4 regions of the Neorhizobium puerariae genome follow, and region 2 is predicted to be linked to each of the others. Evidence: predicted binding sites of a transcription regulator. Region 2 holds the regulator's gene; each other region holds the start of a gene.
The links. The regulator PhoB, encoded in region 2, activates phosphate uptake and scavenging genes when phosphate is short. The targets are predictions, from matches to a motif close to TGTCATNNANCTGTCAT.

Region 1 (4,286 bases), on a different contig from region 2:
GACCAGCGGATGCCGCCGCGCGCCACCTTGCCGAAGCGAAGGTGCACGCCTTCCACCTCGGTGCCGTAGACGAAGATCTCACGGAATGGGCGCGGTTCCGGCAGCCCGTCGAGCTGCTTCGGATCGAGCTTGAAGGCGAGCATCCTTTTCGGTGCGCCGTCGGCGTCCTGCTGGAAATAGTTGGTGCGCAGCGTCGCATCGACCGCGTTGACGAAGCGCCGGAACGTGCGATCCTCGTCGAGGTTCGGCACCTTGGACAGGGCCTCCTCTATCTCGGCATGGCAATCTGTAAGCTTCTTCAAGCGCGGCTTTTCGCCGATTTTCGGATCGAAGCCATCGCGGAAAAGACGGAAGATGGCAGCAGAGATAGCCGGGTATTTCGTCAGCGTATCGGCAATGTAGTTCTGCGAATAGACGATGCCGGTCTGGCGCAGGTAGCGGGCATAGGCTCGCAGCACGGTGATTTCACGGGCGGACAATCCGGCGAGCAGGACGAGCCGGTTGAAACCGTCGTTGTCGATCAGGCCGTTGAAGGCGGTCAGGAAGGCCTCTTCCAGTAGCGGCCCCTCGCGGGACAGGTCGATTTCCCTTGCATCGTCGAGCTGCAATTCCATGTCGTGCAGCACGACGAGCCTGCTTTCCGGGCCGACATGGATTTCGAACGTCTGCTCGCTCACGACATGGAAGCCGAGGTTTTCAAGCAGCGGCACGCGGCGGGAGAGCGACAGGTGCCGATCCCTGTGGAAAATTTTCAGCGATACGATATTCGCGGCATCCGTCGGGCGGCGGTAGAAGGCGATGCGAATGGTCTCATCGGCTGCGCAAGCGGCAATGTCGGGCAGGTCTGCAAAGGTTTCTTCAGCCGAGAAGGTCTCCTGGAAGGCCTGCGTAACGGAAAGGCGCGGGCCTTCCTTCGCGAATGCGGCAAAGCGTTCCTCCCAGGGCGTGGCGATGAGCCGGATAGCCTCTTCGAGTTTCGCCTGAGCGACCCGCGGCGTCTTGCCGCTGCGCCGGCCAATGATGATATGAACGCGTGCAACGCCCCCTTCGGGAAAAGCCGGGTAATAGGCCGAGACGTGGCCGTCATAGATGCCGGCAAGGTAGTCGCTCACCTTTTCGCGGACGAGCGAATTGTAATCCTCGCGCGGAACATAGACGATGACGGACACGAAGCGGTCGAAGTGGTCGATACGCGGCAGGACCCGGACCCGGGGCCGCTCGCTGAGCTCCATGATCTGCTCGCAGAACCTTGCAAGCAGGTCCGGATCGATCTGAAAAAGGTCGTCGCGGGGATAGGATTCCAGGGTGTTTTCCAGCATGCGGCCGGAATGGCTGTCGGGATCGAAGCCGAAATGTTCGTCGATCCGGGCCGCCTTGGCGCGCAGCAGGGGAATGTCGCGGACGGAATGCGTGTAGGCCGTTGCCGTGAAAAGGCCGACGATGCGCAATTCGCCGACGACCTCGCCTTTCTCGTCGAAACGCTTGACGCCGACATAGTCCATGTAGGCGCGGCGGTGCACGACCGATTTCACATTGGCCTTGGTGACGATGAGGAAATCCGGTCCGTCGAGGAATTCGAGGATTTCCGGGGTGGTCATCACCGCATCCTTGCCCTGGCGCAGGACGAGGACGTCCGGGTCCGACAGGATGCCCAGGCCTCGCCCCTTGCCGCGCTCGACCTTTGCTTCCGCGCCCTTGCCCGAATAGACATATTCGCGCATGCCGAGGAACGTGAAATTGTCGTCGCGCAGCCATTCCAGGAAAGCGAGCGCTTCATCCCTATCGGTTGTGCGGCGGCTCGTCGAATTGTCGAGCTGCTTGGCGGCGCCTTCCAGCACTTCCAGCATGGAGGCCCAGTCGGTGATCGACAGATGTACCTGATCGAGAATGTAGCGAATACGCTCGGTAAGGGCGGCCGCCTGTTCCTCGCCGAGCGGTGCGATGTGAATCTGGATGAGGCTCACATGGTGAGCCGGATTCCCGGGCTGCTCGTTGGAGCGCAGCACCGGCTCCTTACCCGGCTCCAGGAGAAGGATCGGGTGAACCGCCATCAGCAGATCGCGATGCGTCGCGGTGACTTCGCCCATGACGGAGTCAAAAAGGAAAGGCATGTTCCGGTCGACGACGGTCAATATCGAGACCGGTATGCCGTTCGGCGCGACGCCCGGGACAGTTTCCACCGTGATGTCCGCCCGGACCCGCGTCCAGGCGTTCAGCCGCTCTGCCGCATGGCTGGCCGACAAGGCCAGCATCGCGGGCGTATAGCTCTCGAGGTCGTCACTGCTGGCCCGGCTGAACAGAATGGATGGATCGAGATGGGGGCCTTTGCTTTCGTCAGTGATCTTGCGCGCGCTTTCGATTTGCTTTTCCCGTTTCGGATTCTGTCTGGCGGCCATGCCCTCTCCCCTTTTCCCTTCAAAGACCGAGTCATCTCGTTTCTGTCATCTTGCCGCAACATGGCGCTTCCATGTCGGTGCAGCAGAACCTACACGTTCCATTCTTCCGTGAAGCCTTGTTGACATAGCTGAGCGAAGAACCCATCAACAGACCCATCGAAGCCGGAAACAGACCCCATGCAGGATACCAGCAACGCCGTCATCGTCATCTCCAGCCATGTGGTGCGGGGTTCGGTTGGCAACAGAGCTGCCGTCTTCGCGCTGGAAACCCTTGGTTTCCCCGTTTGGGCGATGCCGACCATCGTCCTCCCCTGGCATCCCGGACATGGGCCTTCCACGCGCCTAACCTTTCCCGAATCAGACTTCGACAAAGCTATAGACGATCTCATTCGCGCGCCATGGCTTGGTGAAGTGAAAGCCGTGCTGACCGGTTATTTCGGCAATGCGGCCCAACCGCGTTCGGTGGCGCGGCTCGTCCGGGCATTGAAAGAGAAGAATCCCGATCTCCTCTATGTCTGCGATCCGGTCATGGGCGATCTCGGCGGGCTCTATATTCCTCAGGCCACCGCAGAGGCGATCCGCGACGAGCTTATTCCGCTGGCCACCATCGCAACGCCGAACCGTTACGAACTGGCCTGGCTGTCAGGAGCGCCGCTGGAGACCAACAACGCGATCATGGATGCAGCCATCGCTCTCGGGCCGCCGCGCATCCTGGTGACTTCGGCCGTGCCGATGATGGCGGGCGGAACCGGCAATCTCTATCTCACGGGCAAGCACGCGCTGCTTGCCGAACACCGGCTGATCGACAATCCGCCGAACGGCCTTGGCGATCTCCTGAGCGCGCTTTTCCTTGGACGCGTCCTGGCCGGCATGGACGAGGAAAAGGCGCTGCAGCTCGCCACGGCCAGCGTTTTCGAGATTCTCGCCCGCACGGCCAAGCGCGGCGGCGATGAGTTAACGCTCGAAACGGACGCGTCCAGCCTTTCCGCTCCCATGGCGATGGTGCAGATGCGCCGGCTCGTGCATCCGCTGCAGCAGATCAAGCGTTGATCCGTCGTCCATGTTCGCGATTGCACAATGACCGTTGATCTTCGCCGGGCGGCACTGTAATCCTTGAGCCATGACGGACTTTCCAGAAAGACTGCTGGCGGGTTACCGCAACTTCATGAACGGGCGTTACAGCGACGAACGCGACCGCTATCGTGTCTTGGCGGAAACCGGCCAAAAGCCACACACCCTTGTCGTTGCCTGTTGCGATTCCCGCTCTGCGCCGGAGACCATCTTCGATTGCGGCCCCGGCGAGCTTTTCGTGGTGCGCAACGTCGCCAACATGGTGCCGCCCTACGAGCCGGACAGCCAGTTCCATGCGACGTCGGCCGCTCTCGAATATGCGGTCCAGGTGTTGAAGATCCGCAATATCGTGGTCATGGGGCATGGCCGCTGCGGCGGTATCCAGGCGGCGCTCGATCCTGCGGCCGAACCGCTGTCGCCTGGCGATTTCATCGGAAAGTGGATGAGCCTCGTGCGGCCGGCCGCGGAGCAAATCCAGAGCAACGAATTCATGACCCAGTCCGAGCGTCAGACGGCGTTGGAGCGGGTTTCCATCCGCAATTCGATCGTCAATCTCAGGACTTTTCCCTGCGTCCAGATTCTGGAGCAGCGGGGCAGCATGCATATCCATGGCACCTGGTTCGATATTTCGACCGGGGAGCTCTGGATCATGGACGCCAAGGGCGATTTCGTCCGCCCGAATCTGGACGGACCATTGCCGGACGCCGAGCAGGCGTCGGCCTGAACGTTCAGCGGGAGCTGGTCTGCACGCCGTCGATCTCGGCGCCGATATAGGCAATCGCCCGCTGATAGACGGAGGCGGCGTTCCAGCCCTGGATG
Region 2 (4,286 bases):
TCTCCGGATTCCTCCCCCTATTGCAGCTACCATGCCCGGCTTGCCTACCAGCCGGTGCACGACCGCCGCAGGACGACCGTACGGGTCTGATCCGGGCTGCCGACAGAACAGGATCGAAAGCGGGCTCCGGCCCGCTTTTTTGTTGGACATGGCTGCCATGCCGGTTTGACCTTGCCTGTCCGCGCCCGAATAGCTATCTCCATATCCGCGAGGACGACCTCCCCCAATCCGGGCAGAAACTCCGGGACGACCCGGAACAGACGAAGAGCTCGCCGGCTCTTGGGGAGTCATCATGCGTACGACACGCGACCGTATCCGCCACGCCATCAGCTTCGAACTGATCGGCCTTGCCATCGTCACACCGCTCGGCTCTTTCGCCTTCGGCATGCCTGCCGCCGATATCGGCGTGGTCGGCCTGGGGTCAGCCACGCTCGCGACCGGCTGGAACTATGTCTACAATCTCGGCTTCGACCACGTCATGCAGCGGATGACAGGCAACACCCGGAAAAGCCCTGCCGTCCGCGTGGCGCACGCGGTTCTGTTCGAACTGGGCCTGCTGATCATTCTCCTGCCGCTGATCGCCTGGTATCTCGGCATCGGCATCCTGCACGCCCTTGCGATGGACCTGTCCTTCGCGCTTTTCTATGTGGTCTACGCCTTCGTCTTCAACTGGGCCTACGACCGGCTTTTCCCGCTGCCGGAATGGCAACAGGAAGCGCAGGCGCACTGACTACCGAATAGATCAGGACTGGCGTTCCCGGATCGCTTCCGCAAAGCGCTCGCGGCCTGGAAGGATGTTCCGCCTGGAGTCCCGCTTCAGGCCGCCGGCCGAGGCTGCAGCCCGCCCGATCTCCCGCATCCAGTGGTCGAGCTTGCGCGCCGCGCCGCCGCGGCGTGTGGCGCCGAGCTTGAAGAAGCGAAGCGGACGAATGCCGCAAAAGCCCAGGACCTGGTATTTCAGGCGCCGCGTGACGGGATCGCCATAGACCCAGCGCAGATACCAGGGCGGGGTGTCCATGGTGATGATGACATCGGCGGAGCGCCCGGTGAGCAGGCGATCCCACAGAAGATCCTCGCGATGATATCTGAACGTGAAGCCCGGCAACAGAAGCCTGTCCAGCAGCCCCTTCACGGCCGCCGGTTCGGCTCCCCACCAGAGCGGGAAACCGAACACCAGATGATCGCAGGCGTCGAGCGCTTCCGCCACCCTTTCGAGATCGGGCTCCCAGGGCTGATCGCCGGCATAACCGCGGTGGAGGACCGGGTCGAACGACAGATCGCGCACGGCAAGACGCGTCACCGAGACAGCGCCTGCCAGCGTTTTTTCGTAGTGGTCCAGAAGAGCCCCGAGAAGCCGCCCCTCATCGGGATGGCCGTCGATGATCAGTACGTTCATGGCTACGCTCCGAGGTTGCCCTGAAAGCAGCCTACGGCATCGGCCCGAAAATCGGAATCGATTTTCGGAAAGCACGATGCGTCGATTCAATAGGGTAGAGCGTCCTTGGTGCGTCCTTTCGGACGCATGGCGCTCTAGGGCCGGGAGCCATTCAAACGCCAGAAGAAATACTCCGCGCCAGACGCGCCACCTGGGCGCGGCCGGCCGCCGACGAAGTCAGTCAGGCTTCCATCGAATATCCCGCGCCGCGAACGGTGCGGATGACATCCTGCATGTTGGAGAAGTTGAGCGCCTTGCGCAGGCGCCCGACATGCACGTCGACAGTGCGTTCGTCGACATAGATATCGTGTCCCCAGACGCCGTCGAGAAGCTGCGAACGCGAGAAGACACGGCCGGGCGAGGCCATCAGGAACTCCAGGAGACGGAATTCCGTCGGGCCGAGGCGGACCTCGCGGCTCTTGCGATGGACGCGATGCGTCTCACGATCGAGCTCGATATCGCCGCAACGCAGGACGCTGGACAATACTTCCGGCCGGGCTCGACGCAGCATCGCCTTGACGCGGGCCATCAGTTCCGGCGTCGAGAAAGGCTTCACGACATAGTCGTCGGCACCCGTGGCAAGGCCGCGAACACGTTCGCTCTCCTCGCCCCGGGCCGTCAGCATGATGATCGGCAGGCGTTCCGTTTCCGGGCGCATGCGCAACCGCCGGCAGAGCTCGATGCCGGAAACGCCGGGCAGCATCCAGTCGAGGATCAACAGGTCCGGCGTGCGCTCCTGAAGCCGGATCTCGGCCTCATCCCCCCGCAGGATTGTCTCCACATCGTAACCTTCGGCTTCGAGATTGTAGCGAAGAAGCACGCTCAGTGCTTCCTCATCCTCCACGACCGCGATTTTTGGCAGCATTCTGGCCTGCTCCGTCAGCATTCCGTCATTCGGTGATCGCGCCGAGCGTATTCGACGTATCGTCCTTCGGACGCTCGCCTTCCGGCTGGGCGCCCGTCGTCATGTAGTAGATCGTCTCGGCGATGTTGGTGGCATGGTCGCCGATACGCTCGATGTTCTTGGCGCAGAACAGGAGGTGCGTGCAGGTGGTGATGTTGCGCGGGTCTTCCATCATGTAGGTGAGGAGTTCGCGGAACAGCGACGTATACATCGCGTCGATTTCCTCGTCGCGGATGCGGATCGCCTCGGCCTTCTCGGCCGAACGGCTGGCATAGACGTCCAGCACTTCCTTGAGCTGCACGAGCGCCAGGTCGGAGAGGTGCTCGATACCGCGGGCGAGCTTGCGCGGAACGCCGGTGCCCTGAACCGCGATGACGCGCTTGGCGGTGTTCTTGCCAAGATCGCCGACGCGCTCCAGGTCGGATGCGATGCGCAGCGTGCCGACGATCTCGCGAAGGTCGGACGCCACCGGCTGGCGGCGGGCGATCGTGACGATCGCCTTGTCCTGGATCTCGCGCTCCGCATGATCCAGGATCACGTCGTCGGAGATGACCTTCTGGGCGAGAGCGGAGTCGGAATTGACCAGCGCCCGCACGGCGTCCGAGCACATCTGCTCCGCAAGGCCGCCCATTTCGGAAATGCGGCGGATCAGGTATTTCAGTTCTTCGTCATAGGCCGACAGAATATGAGTCGATGCCATTTTCTAATCCTCGAAAAGTGAAACCAGGCAGCGCGGACGGCCGATCAGCCGAAGCGGCCCATGATGTAATCCTGGGTGCGCTGGTCATCCGGATTGGTGAACATCTTGTCCGTGTCGTTCTCCTCGACCAGCTGGCCGAGATGGAACATGGCGGTACGCTGCGAAACGCGCGCGGCCTGCTGCATCGAGTGCGTCACGATGACGATCGTGTAGTTGGCGCGCAGCTCGTGAATGAGCTCCTCGACCTTGGCGGTCGCGATCGGGTCGAGCGCCGAGCAGGGTTCGTCCATGAGGATGACCTCCGGCGAAACGGCAACGGCGCGGGCGATGCAGAGACGCTGCTGCTGGCCGCCGGAAAGCCCGGTGCCGGATTCATTCAGGCGATCCTTGACTTCCGTCCAGAGGCCGGCGCGCTGAAGGCTGGCCTCCACGATCTGGTCCATGTCCGACTTGTTCCTGGCGAGGCCGTGGATGCGCGGACCGTAGGCTATATTCTCGTAGATCGACTTCGGGAACGGGTTCGGCTTCTGGAAAACCATGCCGACGCGGGCGCGCAGTTCCACGACGTCGATCTGCGGATCGTAGATATCGTCGGTGTCGAGCGTGATCCGGCCGGTGACGCGGCAGTTGTCGATCGTGTCGTTCATGCGGTTGAGCGTGCGCAGGAAGGTCGACTTGCCGCATCCCGAGGGGCCGATGAGCGCCGTCACGGTGTTTTCGCGAACGTTGAGGTTCACGTCGAAAAGCGCGCGCTTTTCGCCGTAGTAAACCGAAACGTCCTTACCGATCATCTTGTAGGAAACGTCATTCATCTTCTGGTCCAGCGCCTTTTCAACTGCTGCTTCTGACATCATGTTCATCGTCTTACTCCTTTACCAGCGCCGTTCGAAGCGGCGCCGCAAGAGAATTGCGCCAACGTTCATTATGATGAGGAACAGGAGCAGGATGATGATCGCTCCCGAGGTACGCTCGACGAACGCGCGCTCGGCCTCGTTCGCCCACATGTAGATCTGTACCGGCAGCGCCGTCGACGGATCGAGCGGCGTGGTCGGGTAATTCGCCACGAAGGCCACCATGCCGATCAGCAGCAGCGGTGCGGTTTCGCCGAGCGCATGGGCGAGGCCGATGATGGTGCCGGTCAGGATGCCCGGCATGGCAAGCGGCAGGACGTGATGGAAGATCGTCTGCATCTTCGAGGCGCCGAGGCCCAGCGCCGCCGAACGGATCGACGGCGGCACGGCCTTGAG
Region 3 (4,286 bases), on a different contig from region 2:
GGGCTTCGGAATCCTCGACCGCTATCGCCGTGAACTTCCGTTCGACCATGGTGACCAGTGCGAGTTCGGACAGAAGCGTGCCCGGCCCGACGGTCGCCTGTACCTTCATTTCGCCATTGCGGTCGGCGGTCAGCAGTTCGAAACGGCCTCGTGCGACGATGAATGCCGATTCCGCCGGCGACCTTTCCCGAAAGAGTTCCTGGCCGGTAACCACAGGCCGATGCTCGGCGCCGAAGGCGACGAGGCGAAGCTGGTCGTCGTTCATGTCCCTGAAAAGCGGGACCTGGGTCAGCAGGCGGATATCTTCGGTCAGCGACATGGTCAGGGAACGATCTTGTAACCGCCGTTTTCGGTAACCAGGATTTCGGCACTGGACGGGTCGCGCTCGATCTTCTGGCGAAGGCGGTAGACGTGGGTTTCCAGCGTGTGGGTGGTGACGCCGGAATTGTAGCCCCAGACTTCCTCCAGCAATACATCGCGCGTGACGACCTTCTGGCCGGCGCGGTAGAGATAGCGGATGATCGCCGCTTCCTTCTCCGTGAGCCGGATCTTCTTGCCGTCCTCGGTGGTGAGCAGCTTCTGGCTCGGCTTGAAGAGATAGGGGCCGACGGTGAAGGTGGCGTCCTCGCTCTGCTCGTACTGGCGAAGCTGGGCGCGGATGCGGGCGAGCAGCACGGCGAAGCGGAACGGCTTCGTGACATAGTCGTTGGCGCCGGCTTCCAGCCCGAGGATCGTGTCGGAATCGGTATCGTGGCCGGTCAGCATGATGATCGGCGCCTTGAAGCCGTTCTTGCGAAGCAGTTTCACCGCTTCGCGGCCATCCATGTCCGGCAGGCCGACATCCATGATCAGGAGGTCGATCTGGGTATTCTTGGCGGTTTGCAGCGCCTTGGCGGCATTGGCCTCCTGCAGGATCGAAAATTCGTCGTAAAACGACAGTTGCTCGACCAGAGTCTCGCGCAGGTCGTCGTCGTCGTCCACAAGGAGTATCGTACGCGCTGCCATCCTGAAGCCTTTCTCTTGCTGCCCGCGTTGATGGCCTGCAATTCTGCAGCCAAACGCGATCAGGGCCTTCGTCCTCAATCCCTACAGCATCGGCTCGAGAATCGAAATCGATTTTCGGAAGTACGATGCCTAGATTCAATAAGTTAGAGCATCCGTTGCGCATCCATAGGGCCGCTCGGCGCTCCAATGTGCTATGAATTCAAACGAAATCATATTCAAAGCAAAAACTTGTGAGAAAAATGCAGCGTTTTCACGGCTCGCGCCACCATCCCAATGCGATCACCGTCAGGACTGCGCCGCGCGACCGCAGGCAGGGCATCGTTTCATTCGGCGGCATCACTGTCCGCGCGGCGCTCGGCCGTTCCGGTACGAGCGCCTTCAAGAGGGAAGGAGACGGCGCCACGCCCGTCGCGGCCATGCCCGTTCTCTACGGCTTCGTGCGCGGCGAGCGGGTCCGCCTGCCGCCGACGGCGCTGCCGATCCGTCGCATTCGCAAGGACATGCTCTGGTGCGACCAGCCGGAACATCCAGCCTACAATCGCCTCGTCAGGGCGCCGTTCCGGCCAAGCCACGAGGAGATGATGCGGGCCGACGGGCTCTATGACATCTGCATCGTGCTTGATTGGAACATCCGTTCACGCCGCCGGCATGGAGGTTCGGCAATCTTTTTCCATCTCATCAAGCCGGGCTACCAGCCGACGGCCGGCTGCATCGCGGTGAGCCTGCGCGACATGCTCCAGCTCATCCGTTTCCTGCGGGCGGGGATGGTGTTCAAAATCCGTTGAAGGCTGCCATGGGCAGCCGTGGCGGTCTCCGGATGTCGCAAAACCGTAATACAGCATCTCTAGGTTTAGAACGGCTCTAAAAGAAGAGAAAATTAGGCCAGTTTACAACCTTGGAGATAGTCCCGATGACCGAACATCTTTCCCAGAAGATATTCCCCACGACCCAACTCGAAGACGCCGATGGCGACGGACATAACTCCAGCGTCAACCCGACGATGGGTGAGATCATCAGCAAGCGCTTCTCGCGCCGCAATTTTCTTCAGGGATCGCTGGCTGTTTCGGCGATTGCCGCAACCGTCGGCCCCGTGGCGCTGATGAGCGCGGAGGAAGCCCGTGCCGCAGGCGGTTCCGCCTTCTCCTTCCCGGAAGTCGAGGCGGGGGTCGATGCCAATCACCATGTGGCCGAAGGCTATGATGCGGATATCCTGCTGCGCTGGGGCGATGCGATCTTCGCGGACTCGCCGGCCTTCGATCCGAAGAACCAGACCGCCGCAGCCCAGGTCCGCCAGTTCGGCTACAACAACGACTATGTCGGCTTCATTCCGCTGGAAGGCTCCTCCGAACACGGCCTGCTCGTCGTCAACCACGAATACACCAACCCTCACCTGATGTTCCCCGGCCTCGTCACCATCGCCGAAGGCAAGGTCAAGCAGGGCGCGCTCAGCAAGGATCAGGTCGACGTGGAGATGGCCGCGCATGGCGGCACGATCGTCGAAATCCGCAAGGTCGGCGGCAAATGGCAGGTCGTTCCCGATGGGCGCTACAACCGCCGCATCACCTCCACGACCGAGATGCAGCTTTCCGGACCGGTTGCAGGGCATGATCGCGTGAAGACCTCCGCCGACGCGGCAGGCACCCGCGTCATCGGCACCCTCAACAACTGTGCCGGCGGGGTGACCCCCTGGGGCACCTACATCATGGCCGAAGAGAACTTCCACGGTTACTTCTCGGGCAAGCTGCCGGAGGGGCACAAGGAAGCCGCCAACTACAAGCGCTACGGCGTTCCGGAAGGCGGTTACGAGTGGGCGAATTTCTACGACCGCTATGATCTCGCCAAGGAGCCGAACGAGCCGAACCGCTTCGGCTGGATCGTCGAGGTGGATGTCATGGACCCAACGTCCACGCCGAAGAAACGTACGGCCCTCGGCCGCACCAAGCACGAAGGTGCCGAGTCTATCGTGGCCCGGAACGGCAAGGTGGTCTTCTATCTCGGCGATGACGAGCGCTTCGACTACGTCTACAAGTTCGTGACCGACGGCACCTACAATGCCAACGATCGCGCCGCGAACCTGAACCTGCTCGACGCCGGTACGCTTTATGTCGCCAAGTTCGGCGAAGACGGCACGATGCAGTGGCTGCCGCTGATCCATGGCCAGGGGCCGCTGACGGCGGAAAACGGCTTTGCCAGCCAAGCGGACGTGTTGATCGAGACCCGGCGCGCGGGCGACCTGCTCGGGGCGACGAAGATGGACCGCCCGGAAGACGTGCAGCCGAACGGCATCAACGGCAAGGTCTATGTCATGCTCACTAACAACTCCCGCCGCAAGGCGGATCAGGTGGACGCCGCCAACCCGCGCGCGGAAAATGCTTTCGGCCACATCATCGAGATTGCCGAAGACGGCGGCGACTTCACAGCCACGAGCGGCAAGTGGGAAGTGCTGCTGAAATGCGGCGATCCGTCGGTTGCCGCCGTCGGCGCCTCTTTCTCGACCGAGACGACCAAGAACGGCTGGTTCGGCATGCCGGACAACTGTGCCGTCGATTCGGCGGGCCGCCTTTGGGTCTCGACGGACGGCAACAGCAACAAGGCCACCGGCCGCACCGACGGGCTCTGGGCCGTCGATACGGAGGGCGCGGCCCGCGCGACGTCGAAGCTGTTCTTCCGCGTGCCGGTCGGCGCGGAAATGTGCGGCCCGCTGTTCACGCCCGACGATGAAACGGCCTTCGTCGCCGTCCAGCATCCGGGTGATGGCGGCGAAGACTGGTCGGGCCATGGCCGCCCGTCCTACTACGAGGATCTTTCCACCCGCTGGCCGGATTTCAAGGACGACATACCGGTCCGCCCCGCGGTCGTGGCGATCACCAAGATCGGCGGCGGCAAGATCGCGGTCTGACGCGCAATCCCTGAAAACAGGAGGCCCCGCTGCAATCGGCGGGGCCTTTCATCCACTTGGAAGCTGTCGCGCGTCGTCTTCCTTCACTCAAGGGAACGCGGGGTGACGAACCGTTCCAACCGGCCCGATCCCTCGCCGACCCCCTGCCAGTCTGCGGTGTCGAAATCGATCACGACAAGCCCTGCGGTCGGGTATTTTTCGGCTATCTTCTGCCGGGTATCGGCGTTTCCCGTATCGGAGAGCAGAAGCGCAAGTTCCTGAAGGCCGGGATTGTGCCCGATGATCAGCAGATTGCGGCAAGCGGCTTCGACCTCGGCCAGAACGTCGAGGATTTGCGCCCCGGACGCCTCGTAGAGGCCGGCGTGATCGCGCACGTCCACTC
Region 4 (4,286 bases), on a different contig from region 2:
GCGCCGCGGCAACCATGAAGTGATGATGCGCGGCACCTTCGCCAATATCCGCATCCGCAACCACATGCTCGGCCCGAACGGCAAGGAAGGTGGCTACACCATCCACTATCCGTCCAAGGAAGAGATGTCGATCTACGACGCGGCCATGAAATACAAGGCCGAGGGTGTTCCGCTCGTCATCTTCGCCGGCGTCGAATACGGCAACGGTTCGTCGCGCGACTGGGCTGCGAAGGGCACCAACCTGCTCGGCGTCAAGGCCGTGATCGCGCAGTCCTTCGAGCGTATCCACCGTTCGAACCTCGTCGGCATGGGCGTCGTTCCCTTCGTCTTCGAGGAAGGCACGACCTGGGCTTCGCTGAACCTCAAGGGCGACGAGATCGTCGAGATCGACGGCCTCGAAGGCGACATCAAGCCGCGCGAATGGAAGATCGCCAAGATCACCTACGGCGACGGCTCGGTGAAGGAAATCAACATCCTTTGCCGCATCGATACGCTCGATGAGGTCATCTACATGAACAACGGCGGCATCCTGCAGACCGTTCTTCGTGACCTCGTCGCCTAAGCGACAAACGAAAGCATCCGCCGGAGTTCGTTCCGGCGGATGCCTTTTTCAATATGCTCCCCTTAACTTCTTGATGTAGATCAGGATTCGGATATTAGTCCGACCGGGCCTGAAGTCATCCTGATCCAGGGTCACCTGCCCTTGACCGTCGTCATCCTCATCGGAATGGCCGTTACCGTTTTCCTGACATCGCTGCTTTCGGGAATCTTCGGCATGGCGGGCGGGCTTATCCTGCTCTGGGTCCTGCTTTTCCTGTTTCCCGTCGGCACCGCCATCGCCATCCATGGGGTCATCCAGATGGTGTCCAATGGTTCGCGCGCCTGGTTCTCCCGCGCCTATATCGATTACAGGATTCTCGGCATCCTCGGCCTGGGTCTCTTGATATCCAGCATCGTGCTGCTGATCGTCGACTATCAGCCGGATATCATCGTCGTGTCGATTGCGATCGGATTGATGCCCATCCTCGTCTGGCTGCCGGTTTCCAAGCTGCAGCTCGACGCCTCCAGGCCGCATCACGCACTCGTCTGCGGATTGATTGCCGGGGCGTTGACCGTGGGCGTCGGCGTTTCGGGGCCGACCATCGATATCTTCTTCATCCGCACCCAGATGGACCGGCGCAAGGTGATCGCCACCAAGGCGGCGGTGCAGGTTGCGTCGCATGCGACGAAGGTGGCGTTCTACTGGAATGCCGCCTCGGCCTTGCCGCCTGCCGACTGGATCTCGATCCTGCTCGCCGCTCCCATCGCAATTCTCGGCGCACGGGCCGGCAACGGCATTCTGCAGAAGATGACGGATGCCAATTTCCGGGCCTGGACGCGCTGGATCGTCACCGGCGTCGGCGCCGTCTATTTCACGCAAGGTGTGTTGAGACTGATCTGATCCGGCTGCCGGTTGCGGGAGGTCCGGCGCGCAGGCAACCGTATCGGGCAAAGCCGATCAAATATCCGGTCCTCACCCCTTCGTGACTTTCTCTTGAGGGGGCGGGATGGTTACTTTCCGCCATCCCGAAGGTTGGCCGATGTCGATCCCCCTTGATCGGCGCGAGCAATCGTGAATAACAGATATCCTGATAAAAAGGTCAGCCATCCATGCCGTTCCGCTTCCGCTCCGTAGTCGTTCTTGCGGGCCTGCTTTATGCGGGCGCGGTGCTGGCGGGGGAAGTAAGGACACCGAAAGGCGTCGTCGAGCTCTTCACATCGCAAGGCTGCGCATCCTGCCCGCCGGCGGATACGACATTGCGCGATCTCGTGGCCCAGGGCGATGTGGTGGCCCTCTCCTATCATGTCGACTACTGGAATTATCTCGGCTGGGTTGACACGCTGAGCTCGAAGGAGAATACCGAGCGGCAATACGGCTATGCCAAGTCGCTTGGCCGCAGCGGCGTCTATACGCCCCAGGCCGTCATCAATGGCCGGGATCACGTCAAGGGCAGGGACCTGAGCGCGATAAACGACAAGGTCAAGGAGCTTGGCGACATCGGCAAGGGACTCATCGTGCCGGTGACCGCCGCCATGCGGGATGACGAGATCGAGATCGAGATCGGCGAGGGCAAAGGGCAGGCCGACGTGGTCGTGGCCTATTTCACCAAACGGCAGCAGGTGGAGATCACCAAGGGCGAGAACAGCGGCAAGACCATGGACTACTGGCATGCCGTCTATGACGTCCAGTCGGTCGGCACATGGAACGGCCAAAGCATGAAGCTGACCTTGCCCGGCAAGCTGATGGGCAAGTCGAAGAAGGACGGCTGTGCCATTCTGCTGCAGTCCTCCGGACCGGGCGGAGAGCCCGCGGCGATTCTCGGAGCCACGATCCTTATGGCCGGACGCAAGAAATACTGACCGTAACGGTCCGATTCTCCATCTTTTCCGGAAGTTGTCGGCGGCCCGGCCCAGGAACATTGGGGGGCTGGGGGTAAGGGTCAATGCCACCGGACCGGGCCATATGGCGCTAAGAAACGCGCCAACCAACATGCTCAATTTCGCTTCGAAATCGGGCACTGTTTTGTCCGAAATGGGGCAAGAATAAAAACTCACGGCAGCTATCCACAGCAATGGGAATGCCGGTTGCTCTTTCGAGCGCATTCCATTTAGCCTTGAAACGCTTCAAGCTCTCGGGCACACTGTCACATCTCCGACATTTGACGATTTGGGAGCCTTGATGACCGATCAGCCGGAATTGCCGGGAGGAGAAAGATCCCGGGAGACAACCGTCGTCGTCAACCTCAATGAATATAGGCAGAGCCTCGATCCCATTCCGGTGACGTTCCACCGGCGCGAGCTCGATGCGATCCTGAAAATCTACGGTCGCATGGTCGGTGAGGGGGAGTGGAAAGACTACGCGATCGACCACCTCAAGGACCGGGCGGTCTTTTCCATCTTCAAACGATCGGGGGAGATGCCCCTTTTCCGGATCGAAAAGAATCCCAGGCTGGCGAACAAGCAAGGCGCCTATTCGGTGCTCAACACGCACGGCATGATCCTGAAGCGCGGCCACGAGCTGCCGCAGGTCCTCAAAGTCTTCGACAAGGTGCTGAAGTTGATCGACTGATGCGGGACGCGGCTATTCGCTGAACAGCAGACCGGGATAGGCGGCAAGATCCGGGTTCGTCGTCTTGCCTTCGCCGAGCGCGATCTGCATCAGGACCGTGTCCAGCCATTTGTCGTGCTTGAAGCCCGTGCCTTTCAGCGTGCCGGCAAGCTCGAAGCCGAGGCCGCGATGCAGCGCCACGGAGGCAGGGCTCGCGCCGCCGATGACGGCCAGCATCTGCCGGAAGCCGAGTGCTTCGCTGCGGACAAGCAATTCCTTGAGGAGCGCCTTGCCGACGCCTTTGCCCCGCGCCTCGGGCGCGAGGTAGATCGAATCCTCCACGAGCCAGCGATAGGCGGGCCGGGTGCGGAAGGCGGACGCATAGGCATAACCGAGAAGCGTTCCGTCCTCGCCTTCCGCGGCAATGTAGGGATACCCCCTGGCCCTGATCCCTTCGAAGCGGCTCGTCATCTCAGCCTGATCGGGCGGGGTGATTTCATAGCTCGCCGTACCGTTGAGCACACTGTCGCGGTAGATTTCGGTGATGGCGGGAAGATCGGCGGAGGCGGCGTCGCGGAGGCTGAAGGTCATGGCGGAGGAGTTCTTGAGCGGGATGATCGAGCCTATGCCGCGGCAGCGAAGGGAGCAACAAAAAAGGCGGCCGGAAGGCCGCCTTCTTCGTATTCGTGTCCCGCATGCCTAGTTGTTGCGATTGCCAAGGAACTGCAGCAGGAACGTGAAGAGGTTGACGAAGTCGAGGTAGAGCGTCAGCGCGCCCATGATGGCCTTGCGGCCCATGACCGCGACTTCATCGCCGTCATAGTACATTTCCTTGATCTTCTGCGTGTCGTAGGCGGTCAGGCCCGCGAAGATCAGCACGCCGATCACGGAGATGGCAAAGCCCATCGCGGAGGACTGCAGGAAGATGTTGACGAGCGACGCGATGATCAGGCCGAAGAGGCCCATGATCAGGAACGAGCCGAAGCCGGACAGGTTCCTCTTGGTCGTGTAGCCGTAGAGCGACAGCGCGCCGAACGAGGCGGCGGTGACGAAGAAGGTCTGCACGATGCTCTGGCCGGTGAAGACCAGGAAGATCGAGGACAGCGACAGGCCCATCAGCGCGGCATAGACCCAGAAAGTCGTCTGGGCGGCGGCGACGCTCATCGAATTGATGCGGAAGCTCAGGAAGAAGACCATC

Region 1: the regulator PhoB is predicted to act here: its motif matches at 2,505-2,521, upstream of ACFFP0_RS31435 (NAD-glutamate dehydrogenase).
Region 3: the regulator PhoB is predicted to act here: its motif matches at 1,824-1,840, upstream of ACFFP0_RS13005 (PhoX family protein).
Region 4: the regulator PhoB is predicted to act here: its motif matches at 2,683-2,699, upstream of ACFFP0_RS13150 (DUF2794 domain-containing protein).

The regions. Positions count from the first base shown of each region.
Region 1 is NZ_JBHMAA010000077.1:93,321-97,606, forward strand. It holds gene ACFFP0_RS31435 (NAD-glutamate dehydrogenase) at 1-2,396, opposite strand, end outside; gene pdxY (pyridoxal kinase PdxY) at 2,574-3,446, shown strand; gene ACFFP0_RS31445 (carbonic anhydrase) at 3,517-4,191, shown strand; gene ACFFP0_RS31450 (lytic murein transglycosylase) at 4,196-4,286, opposite strand, start outside.
Region 2 is NZ_JBHMAA010000015.1:197,965-202,250, reverse strand. It holds gene ACFFP0_RS14250 (GcrA family cell cycle regulator) at 1-90, shown strand, start outside; gene ACFFP0_RS14245 (PACE efflux transporter) at 293-730, shown strand; gene ACFFP0_RS14240 (NAD(P)H-dependent oxidoreductase) at 743-1,396, opposite strand; gene phoB (phosphate regulon transcriptional regulator PhoB) at 1,617-2,300, opposite strand; gene phoU (phosphate signaling complex protein PhoU) at 2,326-3,039, opposite strand; gene pstB (phosphate ABC transporter ATP-binding protein PstB) at 3,084-3,899, opposite strand; gene pstA (phosphate ABC transporter permease PstA) at 3,912-4,286, opposite strand, start outside.
Region 3 is NZ_JBHMAA010000014.1:243,835-248,120, forward strand. It holds gene ACFFP0_RS12990 (cyclic nucleotide-binding domain-containing protein) at 1-319, opposite strand, end outside; gene ACFFP0_RS12995 (response regulator transcription factor) at 322-1,005, opposite strand; gene ACFFP0_RS13000 (L,D-transpeptidase family protein) at 1,236-1,790, shown strand; gene ACFFP0_RS13005 (PhoX family protein) at 1,916-3,904, shown strand; gene ACFFP0_RS13010 (SixA phosphatase family protein) at 3,988-4,286, opposite strand, start outside.
Region 4 is NZ_JBHMAA010000014.1:271,153-275,438, forward strand. It holds gene acnA (aconitate hydratase AcnA) at 1-562, shown strand, start outside; gene ACFFP0_RS13140 (TSUP family transporter) at 704-1,441, shown strand; gene ACFFP0_RS13145 (DUF1223 domain-containing protein) at 1,651-2,400, shown strand; gene ACFFP0_RS13150 (DUF2794 domain-containing protein) at 2,720-3,109, shown strand; gene ACFFP0_RS13155 (GNAT family N-acetyltransferase) at 3,122-3,679, opposite strand; gene ACFFP0_RS13160 (Bax inhibitor-1/YccA family protein) at 3,788-4,286, opposite strand, start outside.